2 regions of the Microbacterium tumbae genome follow, and region 2 is predicted to be linked to the other one. Evidence: predicted binding sites of a transcription regulator. Region 2 holds the regulator's gene; the other holds the start of a gene.
What was found. Region 2 encodes LexA, which represses DNA repair genes until DNA is damaged. Its sites were predicted from a motif close to TCGAACANNTGTTCGA; they were not measured.
Positions count from the first base shown of each region.

Region 1: a site for LexA is predicted at 2,217-2,232, ahead of ACYVGQ_RS15045 (HNH endonuclease signature motif containing protein). Genes of this name have one in related genera too.

Region 1 is NZ_BAAGWV010000004.1:6,372-10,966, forward strand. It holds gene ACYVGQ_RS15025 (GyrI-like domain-containing protein) at 1-143, shown strand, start outside; gene ACYVGQ_RS15030 (DUF1304 domain-containing protein) at 136-528, opposite strand; gene ACYVGQ_RS15035 (CPBP family intramembrane glutamic endopeptidase) at 555-1,433, opposite strand; gene trmB (tRNA (guanosine(46)-N7)-methyltransferase TrmB) at 1,430-2,155, opposite strand; gene ACYVGQ_RS15045 (HNH endonuclease signature motif containing protein) at 2,286-3,524, shown strand; gene ACYVGQ_RS15050 (DUF3097 domain-containing protein) at 3,549-4,385, opposite strand; gene ACYVGQ_RS15055 (TPM domain-containing protein) at 4,488-4,595, shown strand, end outside.
Region 2 is NZ_BAAGWV010000003.1:636,241-640,835, reverse strand. It holds gene ACYVGQ_RS14795 (histidinol-phosphate transaminase) at 1-472, opposite strand, end outside; gene ACYVGQ_RS14790 (LysM peptidoglycan-binding domain-containing protein) at 546-905, opposite strand; gene ACYVGQ_RS14785 (hypothetical protein) at 874-1,191, shown strand; gene lexA (transcriptional repressor LexA) at 1,188-1,874, shown strand; gene ACYVGQ_RS14775 (S9 family peptidase) at 1,921-3,771, shown strand; gene smpB (SsrA-binding protein SmpB) at 3,827-4,303, opposite strand; gene ftsX (permease-like cell division protein FtsX) at 4,395-4,595, opposite strand, start outside.

The DNA.
Region 1 (4,595 bases), on a different contig from region 2:
CCGCGATGCACGACGACTTCCTTCCACGGAACGGCTTGAGGATGACCGGTCGTCACCACGAGATCTACTTCAGCGATCCTCGCAGGGGCGACCCGGCGAGGCGCCGGACGCTGCTGCGCCAGCCGGTCGCATCCGTCAGCTGACTCCGACGCCGATCGCGGTGACGACCACCGCGAGGAGCGGGAGCGTCCCCTGCATGGCGGCGGCGCGAGCCTTGCTGCGATCGGCGAGCACGAGCACGAGGGCGGCGGCGAGCATCATGCCTGTCCCCGCGAAGACGAGGCTGAGCCCTACGATCGGCGCGCCGAAGAAGTACAGGCCGACGCCCAGCAGCGCCGTGAGCGCGAGGAACAGATTGTAGAAGCCCTGATTGAAGGCGAGCTGCTTCATCGTGATGGCGTCCGCCTCGCTCTCGACCCCGAAGATCTTGCGCGTCTGCGGGTCCGTCCAGCGCAGCGACTCGAGCGCGAAGATGAAGACGTGGAAGGCGGCGGCCGCAGCCGCGAGGATGAGACCTGCGATGATCATGCCCTCATCATCCCGCATCCGCGCGCTCAGAGCAGGAAGATCGGCACGAGACCGGGGTTGTGAGCGTGCACGAGCACGCCGAACACGACGGCGTCGAACAGCAGGTGCACCGTCACGACGTACGCCAGCGAGTGCGTGCGCAGGAAGATGAACCCCTGCAGCAGCGCGAACGGGAGGGTGAGCAACGGCCCCCAGGAACGGTAGCCGAGCTCCCAGAGGAACGAGACGAAGACGACAGCCTGCAGGACGTTGGCCGCCCCGTCGGAAAGATGCCGGCGCAGCAGCGCGAAGACCGTGCAGATGAAGAAGAGCTCGTCCCAGATGCCCACGGCGCCGACTCCGACGAAGAGCCGCGCGATGAGCTCCGGCGTGTCGACGACGGGCCAGTTCAGGTAGACGCCGCTGGTGATGAAGTAGAACGGCAGGATCAGCCAGCCGAGCGCGAGCACCGCGACCAGCCATCCCCACTGCAGCCGTCGCCAGCGTCTCCCGGTGCGCCAGGGGAAGGAGATCGCCCTGTCCCGGTAGAGGAAGCGGGAGATCGCGTACGGCACCAGGACGGCGCCGCCGAGAGCGATCGTGAAGCGCAGCATGGCGAGATCGTCGAGTTCGGCCGCCAGCGGGATCGCGCTGACGATCAGCATCCCGATCGCGATGAGCGACAGATCCCTGGTGAGCGAGCGCGCACGGCCGATCGGACGCGCGTTCTCGCGCCGTGAGCCGATCCGCACGACCGCGGATGCCGTCGCAGCCCTCCCTTCCTGCGCCCACGCCACGCCGATGCCGATCGCGAGGAGCAGCCAGCCGAGCCAGACGAGATGCACGACGAAGACGGCGGGAGCGGCGAGGCACACCAGCGCCGCCGGGATCAGCGCCGGCCGCCGGGTCGTCGCCGCGGTCCTCACGGGCGCGGCGTCCGCCGGTAGGCGAGATCGCGGATGTCGCGGCCCTTGTTCAGCCCCTTGCGCTCGAACGCGGTCATGACACGGCCGTCGAAGCGCTCGGCCCAATCGCCGTCGAAAGCGCGCTCGAAGAGCGGCTCGGCATCCAGCACCTCGCGCATCTGGAGCGCATAGTCCTCCCAGTCGGTGGCGAGACGGAGCAGCCCGCCGCCGGCGAGAGCGCGTGCCGCGACCTCGCCGAAGCCCTCGCGGATCAGCCGGCGCTTCGTGTGCCTCTTCTTGTGCCACGGATCCGAGAAGAACACCCAGATCTCCGTGGCGCTCCCCTCTGGAAGGTAGGTCGCCAGCACCTCCGGCGCGTTGGCCTCGACGAGCCGCAGATTGCGCGCGCCCGCCTTGTCGGCGTCGAGCATGGTGCGCGCGAGGCCGGCACGGAACACCTCGACAGCCAGGAAGTCGTCCTCGGGGCGCGAGGAGGCGGCGGAGACGATGGCATGCCCCTGCCCGGACCCGATCTCGACGATCAGCGGCGCGGTCCGTCCGTATTCGGACGCCACGTCGAGCCGTGCCTCAGGGTGCACGCTCGTCCAGGCGACGTCGCGCGGCACATCGAGCAGGTAGCGCGGTGCGAGCTCTTCGAAAGCGCGTTCCTGCGCCTCGGACATGCGACCGCTGCGGCGCACGAACGAGACGGGTTCCTCGCGGAAGGTGCGGGGCTCTGGCATCCCTCCAGGGTATAAGCCCGCGCACGCGACGTGTCGCGCGGTCGCCGCACACGAGCATTGTTCGTATCTCTGTTCTATTTACGGCTCATTATTAGTTGCCCTGATGCGTATCTATATGCCATAATGAGATATGGCAACCGCTGTCGACAGTCGAACCCGAGAAGAGGACTCCCTCCTCTCGATGTGGGAGCTGTCCAGCCGCCATGCCGCCTCCATCGACGCGCGTCGCGTGCGTATGCTGGCCGCGCGATTCGATCTGCTGCTCGCGCAGGATCCCTTCGGCTCCCGCTATCACGACATGGCGGTGCGCTCTCTCGCGGCCGAGATCGCAGCGGCGGGTCATCTCTCGCCCGGCGTCGCAGACGGGATGCTGCATCGAGCGCACACGATCGCGCACTGCTGTCCGGCAGTTCTGGATGCCATGGAGGACGGCCTCGTCACCCTCCGTCACGCCGAGGCGATCGTCGCCGCAGGCACGGCGCTGAACGATGCGACGGATGCCGACCGCGCCGAATACGAACGCCGTGCCCTGGACGTCGCCCTCACCGAGTCCGCCGGGCGCACGGAGGCCATGGCACGCATGATCGCCGCGGACATCGCGCCGGGGGACGTCGCCGAGCGTCACCGCCGGGCCCGCGACTTCCACGGCGTGCACGTGTACTCTCGCGGCGACGGGGTCGGGGAGATGCAGATCACCGGCCCCGAGCTCCTCGTTCGCGCGGCGTACGACCGTGCCGACGAGATGGCGAAGGCCCTGATCGCATCTCGTGCCGCTGACGACGCGGACGAGCGTTCGCTGGCCCAGATCCGTGCCGACGTCATGCTTGAGCTGCTGCTGGCAGGCGGGGCGGATTCGCTGATCGGCACCCCCGCCGAAGCGATCAGGGCGACGGTGCAGGTCACCGTCGCCTCGTCCACCCTCACCGGCGAGGACGACCGCATGGGCGAGCTCGACGGCGTCGGCCCCGTCCTCCCCGAGCAGGTGCGCGAGCTGGCCGGGTACGCGCCGTCCTGGTCGCGGTTGTTCCTGGCGCCGGAGGGGATGCTCACCGCGACGGATGCCTACGCCCCGACGGCGGAGATGAAGCGGTATCTGCGTGCCAGGGATCAGCGATGCAGATTCCCCGCATGCCGCAGACCCGCTCGCAGATGTCAGATCGACCACAATCACGACCATGCCAAGGGCGGGCGCACGGAACTGCGCAATCTGGCCTGCTTCTGCGCACAGCATCATCCCTTGAAGCATCCGGATCTTCTCGACAGACATAGATGGAGCGTGAGACAGCGCGCCGACGGCACCATCGAATGGATCAGCCCGCAGGGGCGCATCTTCATCGACGCGCCGACGCCGCGCGTGGCATTCGTGTGAATCGGCGCGCGGAGCGCGTCGCGGCTACGCCGGCGCCGTGACGAAGTCGATGAGCTCCTCGACGCGCCCGAGCAGGGCGGGCTCCAGGTCGCGGTAGGTCGTGACCCTGCTGAGGATGTGCTGCCAGGCGCGCGCGATGTCCGCCTGGTCCTCGTGCGGCCAGCCGAACGCGCGGCACACGCCGATCTTCCATTCGATCCCCCGCGGGATCTCCGGCCAGCGGGCGATGCCCAGCGCCTCCGGCTTCACGCACTGCCAGACATCCACATAGGGATGCCCGACGATGCGCACATGCCTCCCGTGCGGCCCCTTCGCGACGGCGTCCGCGATCCGCGACTCCTTGGAACCGGGGACGAGATGGTCCACGAGCACGCCGTACCGCCGCTTCTCGCTCGGCGGCTCGGCGGCGAGCATGTCGTCGAGCAGATCCACGCCCCGCAGGAACTCCACGACGACGCCCTCGGCACGCAGGTCGGCGCCCCACACCTTCTCGACGAGCTCCGCGTCGTGCCTGCCCTCCACGAGGATGCGGCTCGGCAGAGCGATCCTCGCGCGCTGATCGACGGCGGCGAAGGACCCGGACGCCGTGCGGCGCGGTCCCTGCGTCTTCGGCGCCGGGGGCACGAGCCTCACAGGCTCGCCGTCGACGAGGAACCCGCCGCCCAGCGGGAAGAGGCGCCTGCGCCCCTTCCGGTCCTCGAGCTCGACGTTCCCGCCCTGCACCTTCACGATCGCGCCACAGTATCCGTCCTGCGCCACCTCCACGACCAGGTCGAGCTCGGCGGGCACCTGCGGCACCTTCCTCGCGTTCCGCTCGCGCCAGCCGGCGGAGAGCACATCCGAGCCGTACCTGTCGTCCATGCCTTCCAGCGTATGCGTCGCGATCCGGGTTCCCGGCGACGACACAGACTGTTTCCCTAGAGTCGCTATCGTCACTCGACAACAGTGAATAGACTCATGCGCATGGGGGCTCTGCGGCTCCGCGGAGGGAGCACGATGCGGTCTCGGATGTCGATCGTCCTGGGGGTGATCGGGGCGATCCTCGCCTCGGGATGGGCGACGTCCGGAGCG
Region 2 (4,595 bases):
CGGCGGCGGCGACCTGCGCAGCCGCGTCCTCCGCGGTGATCGAGTAGTCCGGCTCGCGCACGCCCGCTATCCAGTCGGCTCCCGTCCCCTGCGTGATGAGCGGATACATCGAGTAGGTGGGAACGAAGCCGAACGCGGTGCGACCCGGCCCCCCGAAAGCCTGGAGGATGTGCTGCAGCACCTCGTTCGAGCCGTTGCCCGCCCAGATCCGATCGGCGCTCAGCCCGTGGCCGAGGTACTCGGCGAAGCCTTCCCGCAGCGCCGTGAACTCCCGGTCGGGATAGCGGTTGACGTCCCGCAGCGCGACGGCGATGTCGTCGAGGATGTCGCTGGCGACCGCATCCGGGACGGGGTGCGTGTTCTCGTTGACGTTCAGGGCGACGGGAAGCGGAGCCTGAGGCGCGCCGTATGGAGTGAGGCCGCGGAGATCGGCCCGAAGCGGAAGATCATCGAGAGAGGTCACCCTCCCCATCGTAGAGCTGACGACTCGCAGAGTCGTCGACCTACGGGGTGACGCCGAATCCCGCGCCTCGCCCCGCGGAGGATCATCCCGCGTAAGCCGCCGGGATCGCGAGCTCTTCGCCGATCATCAGCACCCCGCTGTCGAGGACGTTGAGCGTCTCGATCGCATGCACGACCTCGCGCGGGTCTGCGCCGGGAGCGATCTCCTCGGCGATCGACCAGAGCGTGTCGCCCGGCATCACGGTCACCGTCTCGAAGGACGCGGTGACCTCCTCGCCGCCTGCGTAGGCGGAGCCGCCGCTCAACGCGGCGAAGGCGAGACCGACGGCGAGCGGAAGCGCGGCGAGGGCGAGCAGCACGCCGCGGCCCCTGGCCGTCAGCCGCAGGCGCGTAGCGGGCACGGCGGGACGGATGGGCGACGCGGTGACGGTGATGCTGCTCATGATGCTGCTCCTCGTGCTTCCTCTCCCCTTCGGGAGCTTTGGCGTAGCGTTCGCATTCTCCACTCGGCCGGGAGCGGAGAATGCGAAGCTACGTACCGAATCTATCTTCGATTTCGAATCCATGTCAAGCCTTCTTCGAAATCGCCGGGGAGAATGTTCCGACACGCTCGAACAGATCTTCTCTGCTGCGTCGTTTCTCGGCTACGGTTTCGATAACGACACCCCACCACGGGCCACCGACATCGGCGCGGCAGCGGCCGATCAGCCCACGAAGGAGCAGCCATGAGCGACGCAGCAGCCGCGGCGGGCGATGCCCCGCGCACGCGCCGACGCAAGAATCTGAGCGCGAAGCAGATGGCGATCCTCGAGGTCATCCAGACCTCGATCGCACGGCACGGCTATCCGCCGAGCATGCGCGAGATCGGCGACGCCGTCGGGCTGAAGTCGCTCTCCAGCGTGACGCATCAGCTCGGACAGCTCGAGCTGAGCGGCTATCTGCGCCGCGACCCGGGCAAGACCCGTGCCATGGAGGTCCTCATCGACCTGCCGGGGACCGGGACCGAGAACCCCGCCGACGCCGCGACGCCCGTCGGCGATGCGGCGCTGGTCCCGCTGGTCGGCCGGATCGCCGCCGGCGTGCCGATCACGGCGGAGCAGCAGGTGGAGGAGATCTTCCCGCTGCCCCGCCAGCTGGTGGGCAAGGGCGACCTGTTCATGCTGAAGGTGTCGGGCGAGTCGATGATCGACGCCGCCATCTGCGACGGCGACTGGGTCGTCATCCGCGCGCAGAACGATGCCGAGAACGGCGAGATCGTCGCCGCGATGCTCGACGGCGAGGCCACCGTCAAGACCTTCCGCCGCCGCGACGGCCACACGTGGCTGCTCCCCCGCAACTCCGCCTTCGAGCCCATCCTCGGCGACGACGCCGTCGTGCTCGGCAAGGTGGTGGCGGTGCTGCGCGCGGTCTGACCCGCTCGCACAGGTGTCCGGCGCCGGCTCCGGATACGCTCGGAGCATGTCGTCGCCGTACGGTTCCTGGTCCTCCCCCTTCCACGCCGTCGACATCGCGTCCTCGGCACCCCGCATCGACGGTGCGCTGTTCGTGGGCGACGAGGTCTGGTGGGGCGAGTCGGTGCCGACGCAGGGCGGACGCGTCGCGGTGCGCAGCTCCTCCGGTGCAGAGGTCCTTCCCGAGCCGTGGAGCGCGCGCTCCCGCGTGCACGAGTACGGCGGCGGGGCGTGGACGGCGGACGCCGATGGCGTCCTGTACTTCGTCGATGCGAAGGATCAGCGGGTCCACCGGCTGCCACCGGGCGGCGTGCCCGAGCCCCTCACCGTCCCCGGCCCGAACCACGGCGGACTCCGCCTGCAGCACGGCCGCCTGTTCGCGGTGCGCGAGGACCTGACCACCCGGCCGCATCTGCGGGCGATCGTGGAGATCGCCCTCGACGGGTCCGGCGCCGTCGCGGTGCACGCGGAGGGCCCGGGGTTCTTCGCGCATCCTGCGCTCTCGCCGGACGGCACGCGCTTGGCGTGGGTGCAGTGGAGCGGACGGCGGATGCCCTGGGACAGCGCGCAGGCGGCGATCCTTCGCATCGCCGACGGCGAGGTCGTCGTGCTCGACACCCGCGCAGCGCTCCAGCCGGAGTGGCAGGGCGACGACGCCCTGCTGTACGCGGACGATCCCGGCGGCCGATGGGGCCTGCATCGCCAGATGCTGGACGGGATCGCGCCGAAGGGACCGGCGACGCCCATCGCTCCGGCCGACGCCGACACCGGGTACGGCCTGTGGGTGCTCGGCAACCGCTGGTACCGCCCGCTCGACGACGCCCGCATCGCCGCCGTGCGCACGAATGGCAGGGACGAGGTCGTGGTGCACTCGCCGAACGGAGATGAGCACGCCCTCGACGTCCCGGCCGACGGGCACGTCAGCATCGACGACGCCGACGGCACGCGCATCCTGCTCACCGGCAGCGGGTCGCGCACGACCGCCGGCCTCTGGCTCGTCGACATCGACTCCGGCGCGGTCCGTGCTCTCCGCGGCGGGACGGCCGTCGAGCCGGAGTGGATGCCGCCGGCGATGCCGCTCGTCGTCGACGGTCCCCACGGCCCCGTGCACGCGTTCGCGTATCCCCCCTCGAATCCCGAGCAGGAGGCGCCGGAGGGCGGGCTGCCGCCCTACATCGTGTTCGTGCACGGCGGCCCGACCGCCCATGTGACGGGCGCGGCATCAGCCGCCGTCGCGTACTACACGAGCCGCGGCATCGGCATCCTCGACGTGAACTACGGCGGCTCGACGGGGTACGGCCGTGCCTATCGCGAGCGGCTGAACGGGAACTGGGGGATCGTCGACGTCGACGACGTCCTCGCGGCGGCCCAGGGACTCGCGGACTCCGGGCTGGCGGATCCGGCCCGCATCGCGATCCGCGGAGGGTCAGCCGGCGGGTGGACCGTGCTGTCCGCCCTCGTGCGCGGCGGAGTCTTCGCGGCGGGCATCAGCCGCTACGGTGTGACGGATCTGCGCGCCCTCGCCGAGGACACGCACGACTTCGAGCGCTGCTACCTGGACGGGCTCGTCGGCCCGCTCCCCGGCGCGGAGCAGATCTACATCGATCGTTCGCCGCTCAGCCATGTCGATCGCATCGACATGCCCGTGCTCCTCCTGCAGGGCGCGGACGACAGAGTCGTTCCTCCCTCGCAGTCGGAGAGGGTCAGGGATGCCCTCGCCGAGCGAGGCATCGCCCACGAATACGTCGTGTACCCGGGCGAAGGCCACGGGTTCCGCAGCGCAGGGACGATCGTCGACGCCTTGGAGCGCGAGCTGGCGTTCCTCGGCCGGGTGTTCGGCTTCGCTTCGACTCGCTGACGCTCGCCCGGCACGAGCGCCTCGACTCGCTGAGCGCGCCGCAGCTCCGACCGCGTCACTCCCCCACGCGGTTGCGCAGTCGCATAGCCCGTTCGGCCTCGCGGGTGTCCTGCCGTTCGCGCAGAGTCTGCCTCTTGTCGTACTCGCGCTTGCCCTTCGCGAGCGCGATCTCGACCTTCGCTCTGCCATCCGAGAAGTACAGCTTCAGCGGGATCAGCGTGTAGCCGCCCGCGGAGACCGCGTGCTCCAGCTTCTGGATCTCCTCGCGATGCAGGAGGAGCTTGCGCACGCGCTTGGCCGCGTGATTGGTCCAGTGCCCCTGGGAGTACTCCGGGATGTGCACGGCATCCAGGAACGCCTCGCTGCCCTTGATGTACGCATAGCCGTCGGAGAGGTTCGCACGCCCCTGCCGCAGCGACTTCACCTCGGTGCCGGTGAGCACGAGTCCCGCCTCGTACGACTTCTCGATCGTGTAGTCGTGACGTGCGCGACGATTGGTCGCGACGACCTTCTCCCCGCGTTCCCTCGGCATGATGCTCTCCTGATGCTGCGACGGCTCCGGCATCCGCCGGGCCAGCCTTCGAGCATAGCGCGCTTCGCGGGCCCCGGCGAGCCGACGGAAGTCAGGTGCGCAGCCAGCGACGGATCGCGAAACCGGCCGAGAGCGCGGCCAGCACGACGCCGATCACGATGAGGACCGGCACGACGAAGGCCGCATCCTGCACTGTCACCCAGGTCGTGATGGAGGGCACGCGTCCTCGGAGGTAGCCGTTCACTCCGAAGTGCACGCCGGCGAGCACGGCCGCGCTGGCCAGAGCCGAGCC